Regions from separate parts of the Stenotrophomonas sp. TWI587 genome, predicted to be linked through region 1. Evidence: predicted binding sites of a transcription regulator. Region 1 holds the regulator's gene; each other region holds the start of a gene.
What was found. Region 1 encodes HrcA, which represses chaperone genes, less so after heat shock. Its sites were predicted from a motif close to TTNGCACTCNNNNNNNNNGAGTGCNAA; they were not measured.

Region 2: a site for HrcA is predicted at 1,294-1,320, ahead of rpoH (RNA polymerase sigma factor RpoH). Genes of this name have one in related genera too.
Region 3: a site for HrcA is predicted at 1,380-1,406, ahead of ABE464_RS06205 (co-chaperone GroES). Genes of this name have one in related genera too.

What each region holds. Positions count from the first base shown of each region.
Region 1 covers NZ_JBDJMW010000001.1:280,843-284,118, reverse strand. The annotation lists gene dnaK (molecular chaperone DnaK) at 1-437, opposite strand, end outside; gene grpE (nucleotide exchange factor GrpE) at 613-1,128, opposite strand; gene hrcA (heat-inducible transcriptional repressor HrcA) at 1,211-2,278, opposite strand; gene recN (DNA repair protein RecN) at 2,404-3,276, shown strand, end outside.
Region 2 covers NZ_JBDJMW010000003.1:51,974-55,249, forward strand. The annotation lists gene ABE464_RS05905 (TonB-dependent receptor) at 1-923, shown strand, start outside; gene rpoH (RNA polymerase sigma factor RpoH) at 1,331-2,206, shown strand; gene purD (phosphoribosylamine--glycine ligase) at 2,314-3,276, opposite strand, start outside.
Region 3 covers NZ_JBDJMW010000003.1:123,457-126,732, forward strand. The annotation lists gene ABE464_RS06200 (endonuclease) at 1-1,160, opposite strand, end outside; gene ABE464_RS06205 (co-chaperone GroES) at 1,454-1,741, shown strand; gene groL (chaperonin GroEL) at 1,841-3,276, shown strand, end outside.

The DNA of each region.
Region 1 (3,276 bases):
TAGGCCGGCACGGTGATCACAGCCTCGGTGACGGTCTCACCCAGGAACGCTTCGGCGGTCTTCTTCATCTTCTCCAGCACGCGGGCGGAGATTTCCTGCGGGGCCATCTTCTTGCCGTCGCTGGTCTGCACCCAGGCATCGCCATTGTCATGGGCCAGGATGCCGTACGGCACGTGCGCGATGTCCTTCTGGACTTCAGCGTCGGTGAACTTGCGGCCGATCAGGCGCTTGACGGCGTAGAAGGTGTTCTTGGGGTTGGTCACGGCCTGGCGCTTGGCCGAGGCGCCGACCAGGACTTCGCCGTCCTTGGTGTAGGCGACGATGGAGGGCGTGGTGCGATCGCCTTCCGCGTTTTCGATGACGCGGGCCTTGCCGCCGTCCATGATCGCCACACACGAGTTGGTGGTGCCGAGGTCGATACCAATGATCTTGCCCATGAGGGAGACTCCTGAAAGTTCTGGGTGCATCCGGCAGCTGCCGGGTTATGAATGGGATGTGTGGGACGCTGCGAACACTTTCAAGCCGTCCATCAAACACAGTGTCCGATGGCGACCCAACGCGTTCAGCGTCCGGTCGACGCGCCGGGCCATGCCCGGCTGAGCAACCCGTCGATCAGTCGCGGGCCACCACGACCAGCGCCGGCCGCAGCAGGCGGTCGTTGAGCAGGTAGCCCTTCTGGAACACCTGGACCACGCTGCCGGGCGCCGCGCCGGGCGCGTCGACCTGGCTGATGGCCTGGTGGTGGTCCGGATTGAAGGTCTGGCCGGTCGGGTCGAGCAGGGTCAGGCCATTGTCGGCGGCGACCTTGAGCAGCTGCTTGTAGGTCAGCTCGAGACCTTCGCGCAGCGGGCTCGGCTCACTGCCGGCGGCGTTGAGGCCAGCGTCGAGGCTGTCGAACACCGGCAGCAGCTCGCCGAGCAGCTTTTCATTGGCGAAGCGGCGCGCCTGTTCCACGTCGCGGGCAACGCGCTTGCGCTGGTTGTCCAGGTCGGCGCGCTCGCGCAGCGACTCCGAACGCAGCAAGGCCAGCTCGTTGTGCAGGCTGTCCAGCTGCTGCTGCAGGGACGGCTCCGCGGCCGGCTCACCGGCGGGATTCTGGGATGCGATATCTGACTGATCTTGGTTCATTTCCGGATCCTTGGCGGTGACTCTCCGCCTCCACCCACCCCTATGTGGGCGCGGCTACGGGATTCAAGAGTCCAGGCCCGCTTTATGCGCGATCGCGGGACAATCCGCCGCCAGCGGGGGACCCCAGCGCGGCCCCCAGCACCTGGGCGGTGGCCTCCACCAGCGGGATCATCCGGTCATAGGCCATCCGCTTGGGGCCAATCACCCCCAGCACGCCCAGCACCTGGCCATCGGCCGAGTACGGCGCGGTGACCAGCGAGACGCTCTCCAGCGGCATCACCCCGGTCTCCTCGCCGATGAAGATGCGCACCCCCGGGGCCTGGATGGTGCGTTCGAGCAGCTGCAGGATCTCGCGCTTGCTGGCGAACACATCAAAAAGCTCGCGCAGCCGCTCCAGATCGGACAGGTCCTGCACGCCCATCAGCCGGGTCTGCCCGGCCAGCACCATGTCATCGGCCGGCGGCACCATCGCCTGCTCGGCCAGTTCGATGCTGTGCGCCAGCAGCTGCTCCATTTCCGACTGCGCATCGCGCAGCTCCAGCAGCAGCCGGGCCCGGATCTCGGCCAGCGGTCGCCCGGCGCAGTTCGCATTGAGGTAGTTGGCGACCTGCTCCAGCTCCCCGGGGTTGAACCCGCGGCGCGGCTCGATCACCCGGTTCTGGACCTCGTTGTCGGCAAACACCAGGATCGCCAGCACCCGGCGCGCGTCCAGCGCCACGAAATCGATATGCCGGAACGCGAACTGCTCCCGGCGCGGGGCACTGACCACCCCCACGAAATGGCTCATCGCCGAGAGCAGCTCCGAGGCGCTGCCGAGCAGGGCCTGGGTGCCGGTGCCGGTGGCCAGCTCGGTGCGCAGGCGGCTGAGCTCGCCCTCGCCCGGCGGCTGCATCTTGACCAGGCTGTCCACGAACACCCGGTAGCCGTGCGCGGTCGGCACCCGGCCGGCGGAGGTATGCGGCGAGCTGAGCAGCCCCAGGTCTTCCAGATCGCCCAGGATGTTGCGGATCGTGGCCGGGCTGACATCCAGGCCGGCATGGCGGGCAAGCGTCTGCGAGCCGACCGGTTCGCCATCCTGGATGTGGCGCGCGATCAGCGTCCGCAGCAGATGGCGGGCGCGCGGGGCGAGATGGGACGCGGAAGGATGCATGGAATCAGCCTGTGAGACGCCCACTTAGATAATGGCTGCACGGGGCGTTGGCAAGTCATTGGAGACGCCCCCCGCCCATGCTAGCTTGCGCGGCTTGGAGACGCCCCTCGTGTACAACGTAGACCATGCTTAGACATCTATCGATCAAGGATTTCGCGGTCGTCCGCGCCACCGAGCTGGAATTCGGCGCCGGCATGACCGTGGTCTCAGGTGAAACCGGCGCGGGCAAGTCGCTGATGGTGGACGCGCTGGGCTTTTTGTCCGGGCTGCGCGCCGACAGCGGCGTGGTCCGCCACGGTGCCGCACGCGCCGAGCTCTCGGCCGAATTCGCGCCGCTGGCCGACGCCCCGGCCCGCCAGTGGCTGCGCGACAACGAGCTGGACGACGAAGAACAGTGCCAGTTGCGACGGGTGATCCGCGCCGACGGTGGCTCGCGCGCCTTCATCAACGGCCGCCCGGTGACGCTGACCCAGCTGACCGAGCTGGCCAGCATGCTGGTCGAAATCCACGGGCAGCACGAACAGCAGGCCCTGCTCTCACGCCCCTCGCAGCTCTCGCTGCTGGACGCCTTCGCCCGCAACGACGCCGAGCGCGCCCAGGTCCGCCAGACCGCGGCACGCTGGCAAGCGCTGGTCGATGAAGCCGAGGCGCTCTCGCGCCAAGGCGACGTGAGCGACCGGATCGGCTACCTGGAACACCAGCTCAGCGAGCTCAAGCGCGAGGATCTGGACCCGGCCTCGATCGCCACTCTGGGCAGCAGCCACCGCCGCCAGGCCCACGCCAGCGCGCTGATCGGCGCCTGCGACGTGGCGGTCAGCCGCCTCAATGGCGACGACGAGGTCTCGGTCCTGCAGCTGCTGCAGCAGACACGCCATGACCTGGCCCGCGTGGCCGAACACGACAGCCGGCTCGGGGACGTCGATGCCCTGCTCGACAGCGCCGCCATCCAGCTGGACGAAGCACTGTCCCTGCTGGACCGCATCCATGACGACCTGGAT
Region 2 (3,276 bases), on a different contig from region 1:
TGCAGAGTGGCTGGACACTGGGCCAGCGCTGGCGGCTGAGCAACCAGGTCAACGTGTACAACGAGAGCCAGTATCTGAAGGATCGCCGCCAGGACAGCGCCGGCATCGTGCATACCTTCGGCATGGATTTCTATCCCGCGCAGGGCTGGAACCTCGGCTTCACGATCATGGACGGCGAGCTGGATTCCACCCTCGGCCGCGTCGACCGCCGGGCCTACAGCGTCAGTGGCGGGCGCACCGATGCGGTGGCGCAGTGGAACAGCAAGCTGGAGTACCGCCGCGACAGCGGTGCCGAGCAGCGCGAGCAGTGGGTGACCACCAACCGCCTGCTGTACAAGCTCAACGAAGACTGGCGGTTTGCGTTGCGCGCCAACTACGCCGACACCGAAGACCGCATCGACCGCCTGGCCGACGCCAAGCTGGTGGAGACCAACATGGGCTTCGCCTGGCGCCCGCACGACAACACGCGCTGGGCCGGTTTCGGCAAGTTCACCTATCTCTACGACGTGGCCTCGCTCGGGCAGGAGGGCGGCAACCTGTACGACCAGCGCTCGCAGATCCTTTCGCTCGAAGGAATCCGGCAGCTCGGCGCGCGCTGGGAAGTGGCCGGCAAGCTGGCCTCGCGCTGGGGGGATTACCGCACCGGCCGCGGTGAGGGGGCCTGGTTGGACAGCCGTGCCGACTTCGCTGCCTTGCAGTTGCGCTATCGCCTGTTCGGCGAGTGGGAGGGCTTGGCCGAGCACCGCTGGTTGAAGGTGCGCGACGGGGGCGTGCGCAAGGGCTGGCTGGTGGGCGTGGACCGCCGGGTGGGGGAGAACTTCAAGGTTGGGGTGGGCTACAACTTCACCGAGTTCAGCGATGACATGACCGAGCTGAAGTACGACCAGAAGGGGTTCTTCCTGAATATGGCCGGGTATTACTAGGCTTCGGTGGTTCGGGCCTGGCACGCATGGCGTGGAATGGGCTCCGGTGAGTTCGGGCTGCCACGCATGGCGTGGCACTACCGGGGATTGCGGTATTGGCGCTGGGCTTCGGTGGGTGGAGGGCGCAGGGGGTAGCCAAGCCATGCCTGGCTGAACTGCCGACAACCTTTCCGGGCTGAATGGGCGCTTCTGGGCAGCCTGTTCAGCCAGAAAACACGCGCCAGCGCCCAATTCATCCATCTATCCTATTGATTTAATGGGAGTTGACGGTTTGTTTCCAGCCTCTCGCCACTGTCATCATTTCGCGGTACGTTAGGGGTGTCTTCGGTGCCAGCGTCCCATGAACAGAACGCTGGAACTTCTTTCCCCTTTAGCAGTCCAATTCCGGGACTGCTAAGATGAGTGCTATGAGCCAGAACACCTCTACTGCCCTTGTGGCAAACAATCTCCCGATTCCCAGTGCGCTCGGTTCGCTGGACGCCTACATCGGTGCCGTGCACCAGATCCCGGTGCTGTCGGTCGATGACGAGCAGGACCTGGCCCGCCGCTTCCGCGACGAGCTGGATCTGGACGCCGCGCGCGAGCTGGTCCATTCCCACCTGCGCTTCGTGGTGCACGTCGCCCGCGGCTACAACGGCTACGGCCTGGCGCTGGGCGACCTGATCCAGGAAGGCAACATCGGCCTGATGAAGGCGGTGAAGCGCTTCGACCCGGACATGGGCGTTCGCCTGGTGTCGTTCGCGGTGCATTGGATCCGTGCGGAAATGCACGAGTTCATCCTAAAGAACTGGCGCATCGTCAAGGTCGCCACGACCAAGGCGCAGCGCAAGCTGTTCTTCAACCTGCGCAAGTCCAAGACCCGCCTGGGCTGGATGAACGCGGCCGAAGTCAGCGCGGTGGCCAAGGACCTGAACGTGTCCGAGCGTGAAGTGCTCGAGATGGAGTCGCGCCTTTCCGGTCGCGATATCGGTTTCGATCTCTCCAGCGATGACGATGACGATCATGCGCCGCCGTCGCCGGCTGCCTACCTGCGGGCCAACGAAGAAGATCCTTCGATGGCCTATGAGCGGATGGACAGCGAAGACAATCAGCTGCAGTTGCTGCGCGAAGGCATGGCCGAACTGGATGCGCGTTCGCGCGACATCATCCGCCGTCGCTGGTTGGATGCGGACAGCAAGGTGACGCTGCAGGAGCTGGCCGATGAGTACGGCGTCTCTGCAGAGCGCATCCGCCAGGTCGAGGCGAACGCGCTGAAGAAGATGAAGGCGCTGTTTACTGCGTAATGCGGTGAGTAGCGTGATTGCGCAAAAAGGCCCGGCTGATGCCGGGCCTTTTTGCGTTCTGGCGCTCAGAGCAGCGCTTTGATGGGGCGTGGCCCCACCGTGCCAGGTCAGCCCTGCTCGCGCGCAATCGCCCGCCAGCCGATATCGCGGCGGTGGAACTCATGGGCCCAGTGGATCGCACCGACGCCGGCGTAAGCGTTGCGCTGTGCTTCGCCCACCGTGCCACCCAACGCCGCCACGCACAGCACGCGGCCACCGGCGCTGAGCACCTGGCCCTGCGCGTCGAGCGTGGTGCCGGCATGGAACACCTTGGCCGTCGCGGCGACCGCCTCCAAGCCATGGATCACATCGCCGGTGATCGGCGTCTCCGGATACGGTGAGGCCGCCATCACCACGCCCAGCGACGGGCGCGGATCCCACTGGGCGTCCACCGTGTCCAGGCGCTCGTCGATCGCCGCTTCGACCAGATCCACCAGATCCGACTGCAGGCGCAGCATCACCGGCTGGGTTTCCGGGTCGCCAAAGCGCACGTTGAACTCGATCACCTTCGGCGCGCCGCTGGCATCGATCATCAGGCCAGCATAGAGGAAGCCGGTGAACGGAATGCCGTCGGCGATCATGCCCTGCACGGTCGGGTTGACCACCTCGCGCATCACGCGCGCATGCACGTCGTCGGTCACCACCGGGGCCGGCGAATACGCGCCCATGCCGCCGGTGTTCGGGCCGGTGTCACCGTCGCCGACGCGCTTGTGGTCCTGCGACGTCGCCATTGGCAGTGCCGTCTTACCGTCCACCATCGAGATGAAGCTGGCTTCTTCGCCGTCCAGGAATTCTTCGATCACCACGCGTGCGCCGGCGTCGCCGAAGGCATTGCCGGAGAGCATGTCGCGCACCGCATCCTCGGCCTCGGTGAGGGTCATCGCCACGATCACGCCCTTGCCGGCGGCCAGGCCATCGGCCTTGACCACGATCGGGGCGCCCTTGTCGCGCAGGTAGGCCAGCGCCGGCTCGACCTCGGTGTGCACTGCGTAGAACGCGGTCGGAATGTTGTGGCGAGCCAGGAAGTCCTT
Region 3 (3,276 bases), on a different contig from region 1:
AGCCCGCTGCCGGTGCCCGCGCGGCCGCTGACCTTGGTGTAGCTGCGGTTGCGGTAGGCATCGAGAATCTTGCCGCTGTTGTTGGGATCCTCGTCGGCGATCTCCAGGATGGTCCAGGTGCTGGTGCCCGAGCCGCTGTAGGGGTAGGCGGTGTGCCCCTTGATGGTCTCGTGCAGCGAGCAGCGCAACTGGCTGGGGGTGGAGGTATTGACCCGGGCGTAGTACTCGCCGGGAGTGCCAGGGTTGCCCGGATCGGGCGTGCTGGCGGTGGCCACGGTGAAGGCGATGCGCGTATCGGCGGCCGGGCGTGCGCCCTGGGCATCCTTCACGCGGGTGGCGCGGATGTCGAAGCGGCAGGCTTCCCCCGCCACCAGCGCGATGTTGGTGGCCAGCGTGAAGCGGGTGCCGGTGGTCGGGTGGCTCAGTGCCACCGTGCCGGACTGCCCACAGCTGAGCGCGAACGCGCCGCTGGACAGGGTGACCGGCTCACTGAACGTGACGCTCAGGTCGGCGGCGGCCGGGAAGGTGCTGGCGCCCTGCTCGGGCGTGGTGGCGGTAACCGAGGGCGCCGTATTCGGGCCGGTCGGGCCGCCGCCGCTGAAGGTCTGGCCAGTATTGCAGGCGCCGAAGGTCTGCGGGGCCGATTCGGCCCAGGTGAAATGGGCGTACTGGCTGCCGCTGCCGGTCAGCTGCAGGGAGGTGCCCGGGGCGGTGCTGTTGGTCTCGCTGACCGGAATGTTCTGGCTGGTCAGGCCCGCGGCGGGGCCGCCGGCGGCCGTGATGGTGCCCTCATAGCTGAGGAACTGGACCACCTTGCCGGTGGGATCGACCACCGCGATGCCGTCGTTGGGACCGTTCTGGATCCCGTTGGTCGGGTAGCTGACCGTGGCCAGCCGGGCGCCGCCGCAACTCGCTGTGGCCGCCGGGACCGCGTTGTTGGCGTAGACCGTGGCGGCCGAGGGAGTGCTGCCGTTGTAGAGATAGAGCCGGTAGCCGGACAGATCTTCACCGGCGGTGGCGACCACTTCGATCGCCTCGCCGACGTCCCCGGCCGGGGTGCTGTCGTCGTAATGCAGTTCATTGATGAATACATCGGCCCGGGCCGGGCTGGTGGCCAGCACCAGCAGGCAGGCCAGGGACAGCGGCGTCAGCAACCTCATCTACGGCTCCTTGTGATTGGTCAGTGCCGCTCGAATCTACGCACTCCAGATGACACATCCGTAGGTCTGTCGGATTCGACCTTTCGCATTGAGAACTGCGTCAAACATTCACATCCAGGCCGGGGTCGGCGAAAAAATCCGGCCGACTGCCCTTGAAAGGGGAGGGGCCAGCACCATCTCTGCTCTGTCCCGCACCGTCGGGTTTTTTCGTGAGCGTGGCTGGCAGTCGCCCTGTGCGAGTGCTAACATCGCCAGACTTTCCTAGACCAATCAACAACTTAAAAGGGTCTCACATGAGCATCAAGCCGCTTCATGACCGCGTCGTAGTCAAGCCGATCGAAGCCGACGAAATCTCGTCCGGCGGCATCGTGATTCCGGATTCCGCCAAGGAAAAGTCGACCAAGGGTGAAGTCGTGGCCGTCGGCCCGGGCAAGCCCCTGGACAACGGCAGCGTGCGCGCGCCGTCGCTGAAGGTCGGTGACAAGGTCATCTACGGCCAGTACGCCGGCAGCAGCTACAAGTCCGAAGGCGTCGAGTTCAAGGTTCTGCGCGAAGACGACATCCTCGCCATCGTCGGCTGAGTGGGCCGCGCCGGGCCTTGCCCGGTGCTGCCGGATGTTGCTTCGTTCCGTCATTCATGAAGCCGGGCATCGCCCGGCTCTACAAAAAAGGTAATCGCAATGGCTGCCAAAGATATTCGTTTCGGTGAAGACGCCCGCGCCCGCATGGTTCGCGGCGTCAACGTTCTCGCCAATGCCGTCAAGGCTACCCTGGGCCCGAAGGGCCGCAACGTCGTGCTCGAAAAGAGCTTCGGCGCGCCGACCATCACCAAGGACGGCGTGTCTGTCGCCAAGGAAATCGAACTGGCTGACAAGTTCGAGAACATGGGCGCGCAGATGGTGAAGGAAGTTGCGTCGCGCACCAACGATGACGCCGGCGACGGCACCACCACCGCCACCGTGCTGGCCCAGGCCCTGATCCGCGAAGGCGCCAAGGCCGTCGCTGCCGGCATGAACCCGATGGACCTCAAGCGCGGTATCGACAAGGCCGTGATCGCCGCCGTCGCCGAGCTGAAGAACATCTCCAAGCCGACCGCTGACGACAAGGCGATTGCCCAGGTCGGTACGATCTCGGCCAACTCGGACGAGTCGATCGGCAACATCATCGCCGAAGCGATGCGCCGCGTGACCAAGGAAGGCGTCATCACCGTTGAAGAAGGCTCGGGCCTGGACAACGAGCTGGACGTCGTGGAAGGCATGCAGTTCGACCGTGGCTACCTGTCCCCGTACTTCATCAACAACCAGCAGTCGCAGACCGCTGACCTGGACGATCCGTACGTGCTGCTGCACGACAAGAAGATCTCCAACGTGCGCGACCTGCTGCCCGTGCTGGAAGGCGTCGCCAAGGCCGGCAAGCCGCTGCTGATCATCGCTGAAGACATCGAAGGCGAAGCGCTGGCCACCCTGGTGGTCAACACCATCCGTGGCATCGTGAAGGTCGTGGCCGTCAAGGCACCGGGCTTCGGCGATCGTCGCAAGGCGATGCTGGAAGACATGGCCGTGCTGACCGGCGGCACCGTGATCTCCGAGGAAATCGGTCTGTCGCTGGAAAAGGCGACGATCAAGGACCTGGGCCGCGCCAAGAAGGTGCAGGTCTCCAAGGAAAACACCACGATCATCGATGGCGCCGGCGAGAAGGCCAACATCGAAGCGCGTGTCACCCAGATCAAGACCCAGATCGAAGACACCTCCTCGGATTACGACCGCGAAAAGCTGCAGGAACGCGTGGCCAAGCTGGCCGGCGGCGTTGCCGTGATCAAGGTCGGTGCCTCGACCGAAATCGAAATGAAGGAAAAGAAGGATCGCGTCGACGACGCCCTGCACGCGACCCGTGCAGCCGTTGAAGAAGGCGTGGTCCCGGGCGGCGGCGTTGCGCTGGTCCGTGCGGTCACCGCGCTGAGCGGCCTGAAGGGTGCCAACGAAGACCAGAATCACGGCATCCAGATCGCCCTGCGCGCGATGGAAGCCCCGCTGCGCGAAATCGTGGCCAATGCTGGCGAAGAGCCGTCCGTGATCGTCAACAAGGTCAAGGAAGGCACCGGCAGCTTCGGCTACAA